Methylomagnum ishizawai: one gene and its partners. The protein of the gene in region 2 interacts with the protein of the main gene of each other region in a pairwise test. Links are inferred from orthologs where the notes say so. Each region holds a gene or a part of one and is shown on either strand. Other genes may lie near its edges.

Region 1 (5,922 bases), 1.8 Mb from region 2 along the record:
CTATGTGGTGGCGCGGCTAGCCCACGCGGCGGGCTGGGATGTCAGGGTCTATCCGGTCGCGCCCTTGGCGGGGCTGAAGGGCGATGCGCTGGCCGCCTATCAAGAATACCGGGCGGCGGGCGGCGCGGTGCTGGATTTCATTCCGGCGGATTTCGAGGGCGCGGAAATCCTGGTGGACGGCCTGTTCGGCACCGGGCTGGACCGCGAGATCGAGGGCTTGTTCGCCGAGGTCGTCCGCGCCGTCAACCGCTTCCGGGGCAAGGTGCTGGCCTTGGATATTCCCTCCGGCCTGTGCGCCGATACCGGGGCGGTGTTGGGCGTGGCGGTGCGGGCGGATGTCACGGTCAGCTTCATCGGCCTGAAACAGGGCTTGTGTACCGGCGAGGGCTTGGAATACGCGGGCGAACTGGTGTTCGCCGATTTGGAGACACCGCCCATGGTGAAACACGCGGTCAAGCCTTCGGCCCTGTTGCTGCCGCCCTTGGCGCAGGGTTTGCCGCCGCGTCCGCGCTACGCCCATAAGGGCCATTTCGGCCACGTGCTGGTGCTGGGCGGCGAACAGGGCTATAGCGGCGCGGCGCGGCTGGCGGCGGAAGCGGCGGCGCGGGTCGGGGCGGGGCTGGTGAGCCTCGCCACCCGCCCGGAACACGCCGCCTTCCTCAACCTGGACCGGCCCGAACTCATGTGCCACGGCGTGGCCCGGCGCGACGAGGTGGAAAACCTCCTGGGCCGGGCCACGGTGGCGGCGGTGGGGCCGGGGCTGGGGCGTTCGGACTGGGCGGCGCTGTTGCTGGATGCCGCCGTGGACAGCGGTTTGCCCTTGGTGGTCGATGCCGATGCCTTGAACCTCCTGGCCGCGCAGCCGCGCCGGTGCGAGCGCTGGGTCTTGACCCCGCATCCGGGCGAGGCCGGGCGCTTGCTCGGGACCGGCACGGCGGCGGTGCAGCGCGACCGCTATGCCGCCGCCCGCGCCTTGCAGGACCGCTATGGCGGCGTGGTGGTGCTGAAAGGCTCGGGCACGCTCATCGCGGGCGCGGACGAATTGCCCAGGGTGTGCATCGCGGGCAATCCCGGCATGGCCAGCGGCGGCATGGGCGATGTGCTGACCGGGGTGGTCGCGGGGTTGTTGGCCCAGGGGTTGGAGCCGCTGGAAGCCGCCACCCTGGGCGTGCGCCTCCATGCCGCCGCCGGCGACGAAGCCGCCCGCGATGGCGAGCGCGGCCTGTTGGCGGGCGATTTGATGACCCCCTTGCGCCGCTGGGTGAACCGATGAACACGGTCCTGGACCTGCCCGACGAGGCCGCCACCCTCGAATTCGCCGCCCGGCTCTACCGCCATCTGCCGCCGGGCTGCCTGGTCTATCTACATGGCAATCTCGGCGCGGGCAAAACCACCTTCGTGCGCGGTTGCCTACGCTCGACCGGCTTCACCGGCGCGGTGAAAAGCCCGACCTTCACCCTGGTCGAGGAATACGCGCTGCCCGACCGTACCCTGTTCCATTTCGACCTGTACCGGCTGAACGACCCGGAGGAATTGGAATGGATGGGCATCCGCGATTATCTCCGGCCCGGAGCCACCTGTTTCATCGAATGGCCCGGACGCGGCGCGGGACTCCTGCCCGGAGCCGACCTGGATATCCGCCTGGAAATCCTGGGGGGAAGCCGCCGCGCCACGCTGGCGGCGGATAGCGAACAGGGCAGGGCGATCCTGGCCGCGTGGGCGGCGGGGTGATGGAACCCGCCGCGGCCAGTTGATTTTGGGCGATAAGTCCCGCTCGAAAGCTTGCGTAGCGCGGAATGCGCCGCTATTTTTCCAAAGCGCTTGACCAGGGGTATCCAACATGAACAAAAAGTCCGTATGGGGTGGTTTGTTGTGGCTCGCCGTGTGGGTGTCCGGGGAGTCCGGCGCGGCGGCGGTCTGGGTGAAATCGGTGCAATGGACGGCGGGGCCGCACCCGCGCCTGATGGTGGATTTCAGCGGGGTGCCGGGATATCGGGTGGCCAGCCTGGGCGGCGACGCGCCGCTCGCCATCGAACTGGCCGATACCGCCCTGGCCGGGGGCTTGGCGCAACCGCCCGCCGCCCATCCGGTCGCGGCCCGGATCGGCTCCCTGCCCGGCAAGGCCAAGGGCAGCCTCCGCCTCCTGGTCGAGACCAAGCGCAACGCCCCCCATCAGGCCCGCATGGAGCAATGGCCCGACCACGCCCGCCTGACCGTGGAATGGGCCGCGTCCGCCGCCCCGGTCCCCGCCGCTGCTTCCACCAATTCCGCCCGCGCCCGTGCCAAACCGGCCCATTCCTTCGTGGTCGCCATCGACGCCGGGCACGGCGGCAAGGACACCGGGGCCATCGGACCCGGCGGTACTTTGGAAAAAAACGTGGTGATGGCGATTGCCCGCAAGCTGGCTGGGTATATCCAGGCCGAGCCGGGGATGAAGGCGGTCTTGGTGCGGCGCGGCGATGAGTTCGTCGATCTGCGTCACCGCGCCGCCATCGCCCGCAAGGTGCGGGCCGATTTGTTCGTGTCCATCCATGCCGACGCCTATACCGACGGCGGGGTGAAGGGTTCCTCGGTGTATACGCTGTCGGAACACGGCGCGTCCAGCGAGGCGGCGCGGTGGCTGGCCGACAGCGAGAACGCCGCCTTGGTGGGCGGCCCCAAGCTCAAGGACAAGAACAAGCTGCTGGCCTCGGTGCTGGTGGACCTGTCCAAGAACGCCACCCTGGACGCCAGCGACAAGGCGGCGGAAAAGGTATTGCGGGAATTGAGGCGGGATTTCGCCGTGCATCACGACGAGGTGCAGAAGGCCGAGTTCGCGGTGCTGAAATCGCTGGACGTGCCGTCCATGCTGGTCGAGACCGCCTTCATCTCCAACCCGGAGGAGGAACGCAACCTGACCAACAACGCCCACCAGGACCGGGTGGCGCGTTCGGTGTTCCGGGGGATCAGGGCGTATTGTGCGGAGTCGCGCCGGGCGGGGGCGGCGGCGGGGTTGCGGGTGGCGGAGGTGCCTTGAGGCGGGCGAAAGAATAAACCGCCGGGGATAGCCTATCTTAGAGGACATCCGGCACATAAACTGCTTACACGGTTTTGGCCTCGATCCGTCTTCCCAGGATCAGGGCGCACGCCAACTGAAGGAAGGCCAGATAGTTGGCTCCCCGGCAGGTGTAGCGGGTTCGGATGGCCCGGAAGCCCTTGAGCCAGGCGAAAGCGCGCTCGACCACCCACCTCCGCGCGGGGTGGGTTGGCTCGGAGTCGCAGGAACGCTTCTCCTCGCCGATCTTGCGGATATGGGGGGTGTAGCCCAGTCCCGCGACTTCCCGCTCGACCCGTTCGTAGCCATACCCTTTGTCCAGGCAAAGATGCCTGGGACTTTGCCCGGCGTCGGCGGGTGCCTCGATCACGGCCGCCTCGACGGTGACCGTCACCAGGCGGCTGTCGTGCACGTTGGCCCCGGCCTGCGCGACGGCGAAAGGCATCCCCTTCCCGTCCACCTGAAGGTGGATCTTGCCACCGCTGCGCCCACGATCCGTGGGATTGCGCCCCAGGCCCTCGTCCTTCTGGCAGCGGGTCTGGCGGACCGGGGCCTGCACCAGGCTGCCGTCCATCGACTGCCAAGCCAGGTCGAACCCCTCGAGTTCCTCGTACTCCGCCGCCGACCAGCGGAACATCTCCTTGAACACGCCGGCGGCAACCCATCTCTGAAAGTGCTCGTGGACCGCGCTTTTCGAGCCGTAGCAGGCCGGCAGGCAATCCCATTGGCAACCGGTCTTGAGCACATACAGAATCCCGTTCATGACCGTCCGGAACTCCAGCGGCTTGGAGCCGCCCGGCCTGCGCCGCTTGAACGGCTCCAACAATGGCTCCACGTGCTCCCACAGCCGGTCCGAGATTTCCAGGCAACTCATGGGTCTCCTCCGCTTCCGCTTCGCAAAAGACGGGTCTTTTAAGCGTTCGCCGCGCAAAGCACAAGATGTGCCGGATGTCCTCTTATCCGGTCGTCCAGCGGGACAAAAGGGCGGGTTCCCCTATGGTTAACCCGCCCCGCAAGCCACTCGTCCTATGGGGTGTTCATCCCCGTCCTGCTATTAGAAACAGGGTATCCAGCGTAAATTGCCGGTTTCGCGTTTGAAACTGATGTGCTTGAGCGACGCCGACAAAAGCTGGGGCAGCGCGACGAATTCAATATTGGATTGCATTAGCCGCTTGATGAGATATTGGGCGGCACCGGTCGTTGTGTCGTTTGCCAGTACATAGGTTGACCAAGTTTCATGGGTGAGCAGAATTATTTTATAGTTCGTTCTGTTGAGGAACGAAGTAACCGCGCCCACCACCCCGAAACCCATCCTATGAGAATGGTAGTTTTCGCTATAGTCATGCCCTAAGAGCAGCCCGCCCGGCTTGAGTTTGGCCGCGTATCCGACCAAATCATTCAAAACCGCCTCATAGTGATGCATGCCATCCACATAAACGAAATCCAATGAGCCGTCTTCGAAATCGGACAAGGCTTCGGCACTGGTTTTTCGATGGAGGATCACTTTTTGTGTGGAGATTTCGGATTTAAACCGTTTGACCACGCCTCGGTGTATTTTATCTTGTTCCACTTGTTGGACGTTGGCCCCGTCGGCGGAATATTCGGCGATTTCAGAAAAGCGCCAAGGATCAATCAAGTGGAGTTGGTTTGGATTTGCGTTTTCGAGAATAATCGCTGAAAAATGGCCGCGCTGAACTCCAATCTCGCAGCCGATAGTGTCCTTGGGCAAGAGCTTGAAAAGTTCCTTACGGTTGGTGATGGCGTAGAAAAATTTATCGTCCATACTCTCTTCTCACTAAGTAATTAAAAACCCATGTGGTTCTGCATATTACCGGATCAATAGCGCATGAATCCTTGCTATCAAACTCTAGCTTCCTGGAGCGGTACCATATACTAAATCGTCAAATCTGGCTTCAAATTTCAGTTTTTCCCACCTATACCGCCTTCAAGCGAAGGCATCGGCTTCGGTGTTAATGGGTTCCGCCAAAGACGCCTTGTACGCTAATGACGAAACATGGAAGGTAGGTTGCTAAAACTATTGCCTCCACCAATAGGCCGTCCTCTTCTCTAACCCGGAATAGAACAAGTGTAATATAAATAGGGCGATTTGGCTAGTGGAGGCAAAATCCACTCGGCAAGCGGTTGGCGCGAATGTGCTCTAATATTGTCGCAGATATGGTGCTGCTGTCTATAAAAGCAGATGTATTTTGCCTTGCCCGCAAATAAGATACTGGATTGGCCGGTGTATTGGGCAAAGTCAGCAATGACTCTGTCGCGAATCGTTTCTCCATCCCGACAATCACCACAAGCGAATGCCGTGCGCTGGTGAGCGCATCCAAACCAAGGGTAATTCCATGGGTATATTCGACCTGGTTGGCCGCTCGGGTATCGGTGGATAGCGCTACGATTCTGGTCGCATTAAGCGAAGCGTGGGGCGATGGTTCGTTAAACCCAATATGGGCGTTGCGTCCAACCCCATGCACCGCGCAGTCAATGCCGCCAAGCCCGTATAACTGGCGCTCGTAGTTTTGGGGCGTAAGCTTAAGTTCCCCGTCGGCATTCAAAAAGGTAATTAACCTTTTGATGCCGAGTGGCTTTATTAGTTCATTATCGAGTTGCCACGCGAAGCTCGTCGGGTTGGCGGGCGGGACACCGTAATATTCATCCATCTGAACGCAAACGACCCTTTGCCAATCCACAGCTCCAGAATATAGCTCGCGCAGTTTGGCCCAAGTGGCGATCAGGGTACGGCCAGCCGATGGAACCCATATACAATAAGGCTTAGTGGACAGCACGTCGCCGATGATAGATACAATCATTCGGGCAACCTCGCTTGCGATAGCGTCAAGATTATCTGAAATATATAGGCTGGGCATGTCATATCCCCT
Region 2 (5,331 bases):
ATCCCCAGCCGGGAACTCATCCTGGAAATCATGCGGGAGCGCGGGGTACCGCAGAAACTGGAGGAAATCGCCACCCAGCTGGAGCTGACCGAGGCCGAGGACATCGAATCCCTGCGGCGGCGTTTGAACGCCATGGAGCGCGACGGCCAGCTCCTCAAGAACCGCCGCGACCGCTATTGCGTGGTGGACCACACCGATTTGATCGCGGGCCGGGTGATCGGCCATGCCGAGGGTTTCGGCTTCCTGCGTCCCGACGAGGGCGGCGAAGACCTTTATCTCTCTTCCAAGGAAATGCGCGCCCTGATGCACGACGACCGGGCCTTGGTCAGCGTGCGCGGGGTGGACCGGCGCGGGCGCCGGGAAGGCGGCTTGATCCAGGTCTTGGAGCGCAACACCCAAAGATTGGTCGGGCGCTTGTTCCAGGAGCGCGGTATCTCCTACGTGGTGCCGGATAACAAGCATATCGCCCACGATATCCTGATTCCCGAAGAGCATTTGTGCGCCGCCCAGCCGGGGCAGTTCGTCCTGGTCGAGATCATCGAGCAACCTACCCGCCAGCGCGATCCCATCGGCAAGATCACCCAGGTGATCGGCGACCACATGGCCCCCGGCATGGAAATCGAGGTGGCGATCCGCAGCTTCGACCTGCCCGCCGAATGGCCGGACGCGGTCCTCGACCAAATCGCCGGGATGGACGAGAACGTGCCCGAAGCGGCCAAGGCGGGCCGCGAGGATTTGCGCCATCTGCCGCTCGTTACCATCGATGGCGAGGACGCCCGCGACTTCGACGACGCCGTGTATTGCGAGCGCACGGCCAAGGGCTGGAAGCTCTATGTCGCCATCGCCGATGTGTCCGCCTACGTGCTGCCGGGCACGGCCTTGGACGAGGAAGCCCAGAAGCGCGGTACTTCGGTCTATTTCCCGGACCGGGTGATTCCGATGCTGCCGGAAATCCTGTCCAACGGCCTTTGCTCGCTCAAGCCCGAGGTCGAGCGCTTGTGCATGGTGTGCGAGATGTACATCACCGCCGAGGGCGGCATTTTGCGCGCGCGCTTCTTCTCCGGCCTGATGCGCTCCAAGGCGCGGCTGACCTATACCGAGGTCGCCAAGCTGCTGGTCGAGGGCGACAAGGGCTTGCGCCGCCAGTACCGCGACCTGCTGCCGCATCTGGAAGAACTCCATGCCTTGTACCGGGTGTTGCGCCGCGCCCGCGAGGAACGGGGGGCGATGGATTTCGACACCCAGGAATCGCGCATCGTGTTCGGCGAAGGCAAGAAGATCGAGAAGATCGTGCCGGTGGTCCGCAACGACGCCCACCGCTTGATCGAGGAGTGCATGTTGGCCGCCAACACCGCCACCGCCCGCTATCTCGCCCGCCAGAAAATCCCCCATGTGGTGCGTGTCCACGAAGGCCCGAATGCCGAGAAGCTGACCGATCTGCGGGCGTTCCTGGGCCGCTTGGGCCTGAATCTGGGCGGCGGCGATACGCCCGAGCCCAAGGATTATTTCGTGCTGTCGGATCAAATCGCGGGCCGCCCGGACGAGCATTTGATCCAGACCATCCTGCTGCGCTCCATGTCCCAGGCCGTCTATGGCCCCGAGAAGAAAGGCCATTTTGGCTTGGCGCTGGATGCCTACACCCATTTCACCTCGCCGATCCGGCGCTACCCGGACCTCCTGGTCCACCGCGCCATCCGCCATAGCCTGGAAGGCAAGCAGAAGGGCGAATTCCCCTACACCGCCAGCGATATGGTGGTGCTGGGCGAACATTGCTCCTTCACCGAACGCCGCGCCGACGACGCCACCCGCGATGTGGTGGCTTGGCTCAAATGCGAATACATGCAGGACAAACTGGGCGAGCAGTTCGAGGGCGTGATTTCGACGGTGACGGGCTTCGGTTTCTTCGTGGAATTGAAGGATGTCTTCATCGAGGGCTTGGTGCATATCTCCACCCTCGACAAGGATTATTTCCATTACGATCCCGTGGGCTACCGCTTGCAGGGCGAGCGCACCGGCAAAGTTTACCGGCTCGGCGATAGCGTCGAAGTGGTGGTGGCGCGGGTGGACCTGGACGAGCGCAAGATCGACCTCGAACTGGTCAAGGCCGAAGCTAAACCGGCCCCGGCGGGCCGCCCCCGCAAGCGGAGGCGCAAATGAAGGCGCGGCGTAAGCTGGCGGGGCTGCATGCGGCGGAAGCGGCCCTCGAACACAGCCCCGACAAGATCGTCAATGTCTGGTTGGACGAGCGCCGGGGCGACGCCCGCATCGCCGCCCTGGTGCGTCAACTCGACGCCCTGGGCATCGTGGCCCAGACCGCCGGTAAAAGCCGCCTCGACGCCTTGGCCGAAGGCAAGCATCACCAAGGCGTGGTGATGGAATTGCTGATGCCGGAAGAGTTGGGCGAACACGAGTTGCGCGGGGCTTTGGAGAACCCGGAACCCTTGCCTTTGTTCTTGGTGTTGGACCAGGTTCAAGACCCCCACAACCTGGGCGCTTGCCTGCGTACCGCCGACGCGGCGGGCGTGCGCGGCGTGGTGCTGACCAAGGATCAGGCGGTGGGTATCACGCCGACAGTGGCGAAGGTGGCTTCCGGCGCGGCGGAAACCGTGCCGATCTACCGGGTGACCAATCTGGCGCGGGCCTTGGGCTGGATGAAGGACAGCGGAATCTGGGTGGCGGGCGCGGCCGGCGAGGCGGAGCGCTCGGTCTACCAAACCGATTTGAACCTGCCGCTGGCCTTGGTGGTGGGCGCGGAAGGCAAGGGCCTCAGGCGGCTGACCCGCGAGCGCTGCGATTTCCTGGTCAAAATCCCCATGGCCGGGCAGGTGGAAAGCCTCAACCTCTCGGTCGCCACCGGCATCCTGTTGTTCGAGGCGGTGCGGCAGCGTTTGGGGTCGGTCCCGGCCTAATGCGGTATTTCGTCGGGGCTGGCTTCGATATGGAAGCTGGGCGCGGTGGGTTTGAAGCCCTGCTTGACCAGATAGACATTGCTGAGGAACAGCGGCACCAGGATCAAGGCGGCCAATCCCAGGAATTTGGCCGTTTGCCTGAGCAGATAGCCGGGATGCAGGTGGACCCAGCTCCAGATGAAGGCTTCCAAATACATACGCCCTCCCACGGTCATCTCGATAAATCCAGGTTGGAAGATGGGACGGCGGTCCGCCAGCCGGGATACCGCCGTCGCTGGGAATAGAGGGCGCGGCGGGGGGAAAGTTCAAGCCGCAAGATTCCCGGAAATACCGCGTATCCGCAAGCCATCCTCCGGCGGATGCCGCAGGCCAGGCAGGGTGGACCGCCCAAGTATCCCGGCCCCGGATTTGTTGCCCCGCGCCCCCTGTCATAAAATGCCCGACTTTTCCAGCCCGATCCCACAGTCATGACCGCGATCCCGACCCCGCATCCCACCGAAGGCAAGGACAGCGTCCGCGCCCTGTACTGGCAAGATGGCCTGTTGCGCATACTCGACCAGCGCCAACTCCCCGGCACACTCCATTATGACGACTGCGCCACGGTCGGCGCGGTGGCCGAGGCCATCGCCACCATGCGCGTGCGCGGCGCTCCCGCCATCGGCATCGCGGCGGCCTACGGGGTGGTGTTGGCGGCGGCGGCGCGTTATGCCGCCGACCCCGCCGTTTGGAAAACCGCCATCGGGGCCGACCTCGACACCCTGGCCCGGTCCCGGCCCACGGCGGTGAATTTGTTCTGGGCCTTGGAGCGGATGCGCGGTTTGATCCAGGCGGTGGCGGGCGACCCCGTCCCGGCCTTGCTGGAAGCCGCCCTCGCCATCCACGCGGACGATGTGGCCGCGAACCGGCGCATGGGCGAACTCGGGGCCGATCTGCTGGCGGGCGCGACCGGCGTCTTGACCCATTGCAATACCGGCTCGCTCGCCACCGGCGGCTATGGCACCGCCCTGGGCGTGATCCGCAGCGCCCACCGCCGTGGCTTGGGCAAGGTTTTCGCCAGTGAAACCCGGCCCTGGCTGCAAGGCTCCCGGCTCACGGTATGGGAATTGGAACAGGACGGCATCCCGGCCCAACTCATCGCCGATTCGGCGGCGGCTTATCTGATGAAATCCGGCCAAGTGCAATGGGTGATCGTCGGGGCCGACCGCATCGCCGCCAATGGCGACACCGCCAACAAGATCGGCACCTATGCCCTGGCGGTCGCCGCCCGCCATCATGGTGTCAAATTCATGGTGGCGGCCCCGGTCTCGACCATCGATTGGCGCACCGAAGCCGGGGCGGGCATCGAAATCGAGGAGCGCGACCCGCGCGAACTCTTGAATCCCTATTTCCTGCGGGAGGACAGCCTGATTTCGGCCTGGAACCCGGTGTTCGATGTGACCCCGGCCCATCTCATCGATGCCATCGTCACCGAGCATGGCGTGGTGCGGAACCCCGGACCCGACGCCATGCGGACTTTGCGCCTGGCCATCGACGGCGGCGCGGCCCGGGCGCTATGAATACCCTGGTCGCCATCGCCCTGGGCGGATCGGTCGGTGCCTTGGTGCGGTTCTGGACCGCCAACGCCATCTATGATTGGCTGGGCCGGGATTTTCCGGTGGGCACCTTGTTCGTCAATGTGTCCGGCTCCTTCCTGATGGGCTTCCTCACCGAACTGATGCTGCAACGCTTCCCCGCCGTGGTGGAATACCGGGCGGCGGTGTTGATCGGTTTCCTCGGGGCTTACACCACGTTTTCCACCTTCGCCATCGAGTCCTTTTATCTCATCGAGCAAGGCGGTTATTGGAAAGCCGCCGCCAATATGCTCCTCAGCGTGGTGCTGTGCGTGACGGCGGTGTGGGTGGGTTTGATCGTGGGGCGTAGGTTGTTCGCGGGCGAGGTCTATTTCGGATTGGGCCAGGATGGGGCCTATGGGCGCTGGTTGTTGGTATTGGCCTTGGGCGGGCTGGCCGGGCTGTGCGCCGAAGGCGTGTTCCGCCATGGGGGCTGGGCGGTTCCGGTCCAGGCCGTCGCCGTGGTCGGCATCCTGGGCTTGACCGCCATGGGTTCGGCCTTGGCCGTGCTGCCGGGGCTGGCGTCCGCCGGGGCGGGTTGGGGTGGGCTGGTGGGTGGGTTCGCCGCCAGCGCCCTGGGCAGCGCGGTGGCGGTGGGATTGGGGCTTTATCTCGGGAGGCAGCTATGAATAGCCATCAAATGACCTGGGTGCGGGTTTATATCCGCGAGGGCGAGCATGTGCTGGACAAGCTGGTGAAATTCCTGCGCGAGGAACAAGGCGTGGCCGGCTTGACCGTATCGCGCGGTGTGATCGGCGTCGGCGGCGATGGCCGGTTGCACGCCTCGTCCTTGCTCGATTTGTCGCTGGATT
Region 3 (2,923 bases), 1.8 Mb from region 2 along the record:
CGGATCACCGCGCCGGACACCAAGGGCTTCCGGGCCTTGACGCAGGCGGCGTTGACCGCGAACCGGGTGGCGAAATTGTCCGAGCAATCCAACACCACATCCACCGCGGCCACGGCGGCGTCCAGGTCCGCGCCTTCCAGGCGGCGATCCAGGGTGCGGAGCGTGATATCGGGATTGAGCCGGGCCAGGGTCTTGCGGGCCGATTCGACCTTGGGTTCGCCCAGGTTGTCGGTGCCATGGATGATCTGGCGTTGCAGGTTGGAAAGATCGACCCGGTCGTAATCGTTCAGCACCAGTTCGCCGATCCCGGCGGCGGCGAGGTACATGGCGGCGGGCGAACCCAGCCCGCCCAGCCCGATCACCAGGATGCGGGCATTCAGCAGCTTTTGCTGGCCCTCGATATCGATCTGGGGCAACAGGATTTGGCGGCTATATCTCAGGAGTTGATGGTCGTCCATGGAGCTTGATTCGGTCGGTGGTTGGAACGGGGATTATCGGTCGGCGCGGGCCGGGGCGGGAATAGGGCGATCGCTTGCCGCGCCCTGGACGCTGGATTTCGATATCGGTGCCGAAATGACGGGTTTTCCAGCCCCTGGGAATGGTCGCTATTGTTGCGGTACTCGCCACTGTTTCCCGTTTTACGCCACAATAACCGGAATCACCCGTCCGAGGTATGCCCATGATCCAAACCCAGCCCCGAACCCTGCCCAAAGAACTGCACCGCGCCCAGGAGGTGCGGGCCATGGACCGCTACGCCATCGACACCCTGGGCATTCCGGGGCTGGAGCTGATGCATCGGGCCGGGGCCGCCGCTTTCGCCGCGCTGTGCGGGCGTTGGCCCACGGCGCGGACCCTCTCGGCCATTTGCGGGGCCGGCAATAACGGCGGCGATGCCTATGTGGTGGCGCGGCTAGCCCACGCGGCGGGCTGGGATGTCAGGGTCTATCCGGTCGCGCCCTTGGCGGGGCTGAAGGGCGATGCGCTGGCCGCCTATCAAGAATACCGGGCGGCGGGCGGCGCGGTGCTGGATTTCATTCCGGCGGATTTCGAGGGCGCGGAAATCCTGGTGGACGGCCTGTTCGGCACCGGGCTGGACCGCGAGATCGAGGGCTTGTTCGCCGAGGTCGTCCGCGCCGTCAACCGCTTCCGGGGCAAGGTGCTGGCCTTGGATATTCCCTCCGGCCTGTGCGCCGATACCGGGGCGGTGTTGGGCGTGGCGGTGCGGGCGGATGTCACGGTCAGCTTCATCGGCCTGAAACAGGGCTTGTGTACCGGCGAGGGCTTGGAATACGCGGGCGAACTGGTGTTCGCCGATTTGGAGACACCGCCCATGGTGAAACACGCGGTCAAGCCTTCGGCCCTGTTGCTGCCGCCCTTGGCGCAGGGTTTGCCGCCGCGTCCGCGCTACGCCCATAAGGGCCATTTCGGCCACGTGCTGGTGCTGGGCGGCGAACAGGGCTATAGCGGCGCGGCGCGGCTGGCGGCGGAAGCGGCGGCGCGGGTCGGGGCGGGGCTGGTGAGCCTCGCCACCCGCCCGGAACACGCCGCCTTCCTCAACCTGGACCGGCCCGAACTCATGTGCCACGGCGTGGCCCGGCGCGACGAGGTGGAAAACCTCCTGGGCCGGGCCACGGTGGCGGCGGTGGGGCCGGGGCTGGGGCGTTCGGACTGGGCGGCGCTGTTGCTGGATGCCGCCGTGGACAGCGGTTTGCCCTTGGTGGTCGATGCCGATGCCTTGAACCTCCTGGCCGCGCAGCCGCGCCGGTGCGAGCGCTGGGTCTTGACCCCGCATCCGGGCGAGGCCGGGCGCTTGCTCGGGACCGGCACGGCGGCGGTGCAGCGCGACCGCTATGCCGCCGCCCGCGCCTTGCAGGACCGCTATGGCGGCGTGGTGGTGCTGAAAGGCTCGGGCACGCTCATCGCGGGCGCGGACGAATTGCCCAGGGTGTGCATCGCGGGCAATCCCGGCATGGCCAGCGGCGGCATGGGCGATGTGCTGACCGGGGTGGTCGCGGGGTTGTTGGCCCAGGGGTTGGAGCCGCTGGAAGCCGCCACCCTGGGCGTGCGCCTCCATGCCGCCGCCGGCGACGAAGCCGCCCGCGATGGCGAGCGCGGCCTGTTGGCGGGCGATTTGATGACCCCCTTGCGCCGCTGGGTGAACCGATGAACACGGTCCTGGACCTGCCCGACGAGGCCGCCACCCTCGAATTCGCCGCCCGGCTCTACCGCCATCTGCCGCCGGGCTGCCTGGTCTATCTACATGGCAATCTCGGCGCGGGCAAAACCACCTTCGTGCGCGGTTGCCTACGCTCGACCGGCTTCACCGGCGCGGTGAAAAGCCCGACCTTCACCCTGGTCGAGGAATACGCGCTGCCCGACCGTACCCTGTTCCATTTCGACCTGTACCGGCTGAACGACCCGGAGGAATTGGAATGGATGGGCATCCGCGATTATCTCCGGCCCGGAGCCACCTGTTTCATCGAATGGCCCGGACGCGGCGCGGGACTCCTGCCCGGAGCCGACCTGGATATCCGCCTGGAAATCCTGGGGGGAAGCCGCCGCGCCACGCTGGCGGCGGATAGCGAACAGGGCAGGGCGATCCTGGCCGCGTGGGCGGCGGGGTGATGGAACCCGCCGCGGCCAGTTGATTTTGGGCGATAAGTCCCGCTCGAAAGCTTGCGTAGCGCGGAATGCGCCGCTATTTTTCCAAAGCGCTTGACCAGGGGTATCCAACATGAACAAAAAGTCCGTATGGGGTGGTTTGTTGTGGCTCGCCGTGTGGGTGTCCGGGGAGTCCGGCGCGGCGGCGGTCTGGGTGAAATCGGTGCAATGGACGGCGGGGCCGCACCCGCGCCTGATGGTGGATTTCAGCGGGGTGCCGGGATATCGGGTGGCCAGCCTGGGCGGCGACGCGCCGCTCGCC

The links.
Region 1: the proteins of rlmB (region 2) and tsaE interact in binary tests that used the Escherichia coli proteins (3 or more experiments, as listed by UniProt). The link is inferred for Methylomagnum ishizawai from one-to-one orthologs.
Region 3: the proteins of rlmB (region 2) and K5658_RS07680 interact in binary tests that used the Escherichia coli proteins (3 or more experiments, as listed by UniProt). The link is inferred for Methylomagnum ishizawai from one-to-one orthologs.

The regions. Positions count from the first base shown.
Region 1 is NZ_AP019783.1:1,670,921-1,676,842, forward strand. The notes cover bases 1-3,000. They hold tsaE (tRNA (adenosine(37)-N6)-threonylcarbamoyltransferase complex ATPase subunit type 1 TsaE), read left to right. Parts: upstream 1-1,269; coding sequence 1,270-1,731; downstream 1,732-3,000. Other genes in these bases: K5658_RS07680 (NAD(P)H-hydrate dehydratase), read left to right, coding at 1-1,273; K5658_RS07690 (N-acetylmuramoyl-L-alanine amidase family protein), read left to right, coding at 1,841-3,000. Outside these bases: more of K5658_RS07690, read left to right, coding at 3,001-3,016; K5658_RS07695 (IS5 family transposase), read right to left, coding at 3,081-3,908; K5658_RS07700 (class I SAM-dependent methyltransferase), read right to left, coding at 4,089-4,817; K5658_RS07705 (6-phosphogluconolactonase), read right to left, coding at 5,146-5,910. UniProt on the Escherichia coli protein: Required for the formation of a threonylcarbamoyl group on adenosine at position 37 (t(6)A37) in tRNAs that read codons beginning with adenine.
Region 2 is NZ_AP019783.1:3,514,931-3,520,261, reverse strand. The notes cover bases 1,032-4,031. They hold rlmB (23S rRNA (guanosine(2251)-2'-O)-methyltransferase RlmB), read left to right. Parts: upstream 1,032-2,153; coding sequence 2,154-2,909; downstream 2,910-4,031. Other genes in these bases: mtnA (S-methyl-5-thioribose-1-phosphate isomerase), read left to right, coding at 3,377-4,031; K5658_RS16055 (hypothetical protein), read right to left, coding at 2,906-3,124; rnr (ribonuclease R), read left to right, coding at 1,032-2,157. In the rest of the region: more of rnr, read left to right, coding at 1-1,031; more of mtnA, read left to right, coding at 4,032-4,465; fluoride efflux transporter CrcB, read left to right, coding at 4,462-5,148; K5658_RS16040 (DUF190 domain-containing protein), read left to right, coding at 5,145-5,331. UniProt on the Escherichia coli protein: Specifically methylates the ribose of guanosine 2251 in 23S rRNA.
Region 3 is NZ_AP019783.1:1,670,027-1,672,949, forward strand. It holds K5658_RS07680 (NAD(P)H-hydrate dehydratase), read left to right. Parts: upstream 1-679; coding sequence 680-2,167; downstream 2,168-2,923. Other genes in the region: K5658_RS07675 (HesA/MoeB/ThiF family protein), read right to left, coding at 1-458; tsaE (tRNA (adenosine(37)-N6)-threonylcarbamoyltransferase complex ATPase subunit type 1 TsaE), read left to right, coding at 2,164-2,625; K5658_RS07690 (N-acetylmuramoyl-L-alanine amidase family protein), read left to right, coding at 2,735-2,923. UniProt on the Escherichia coli protein: Bifunctional enzyme that catalyzes the epimerization of the S- and R-forms of NAD(P)HX and the dehydration of the S-form of NAD(P)HX at the expense of ADP, which is converted to AMP.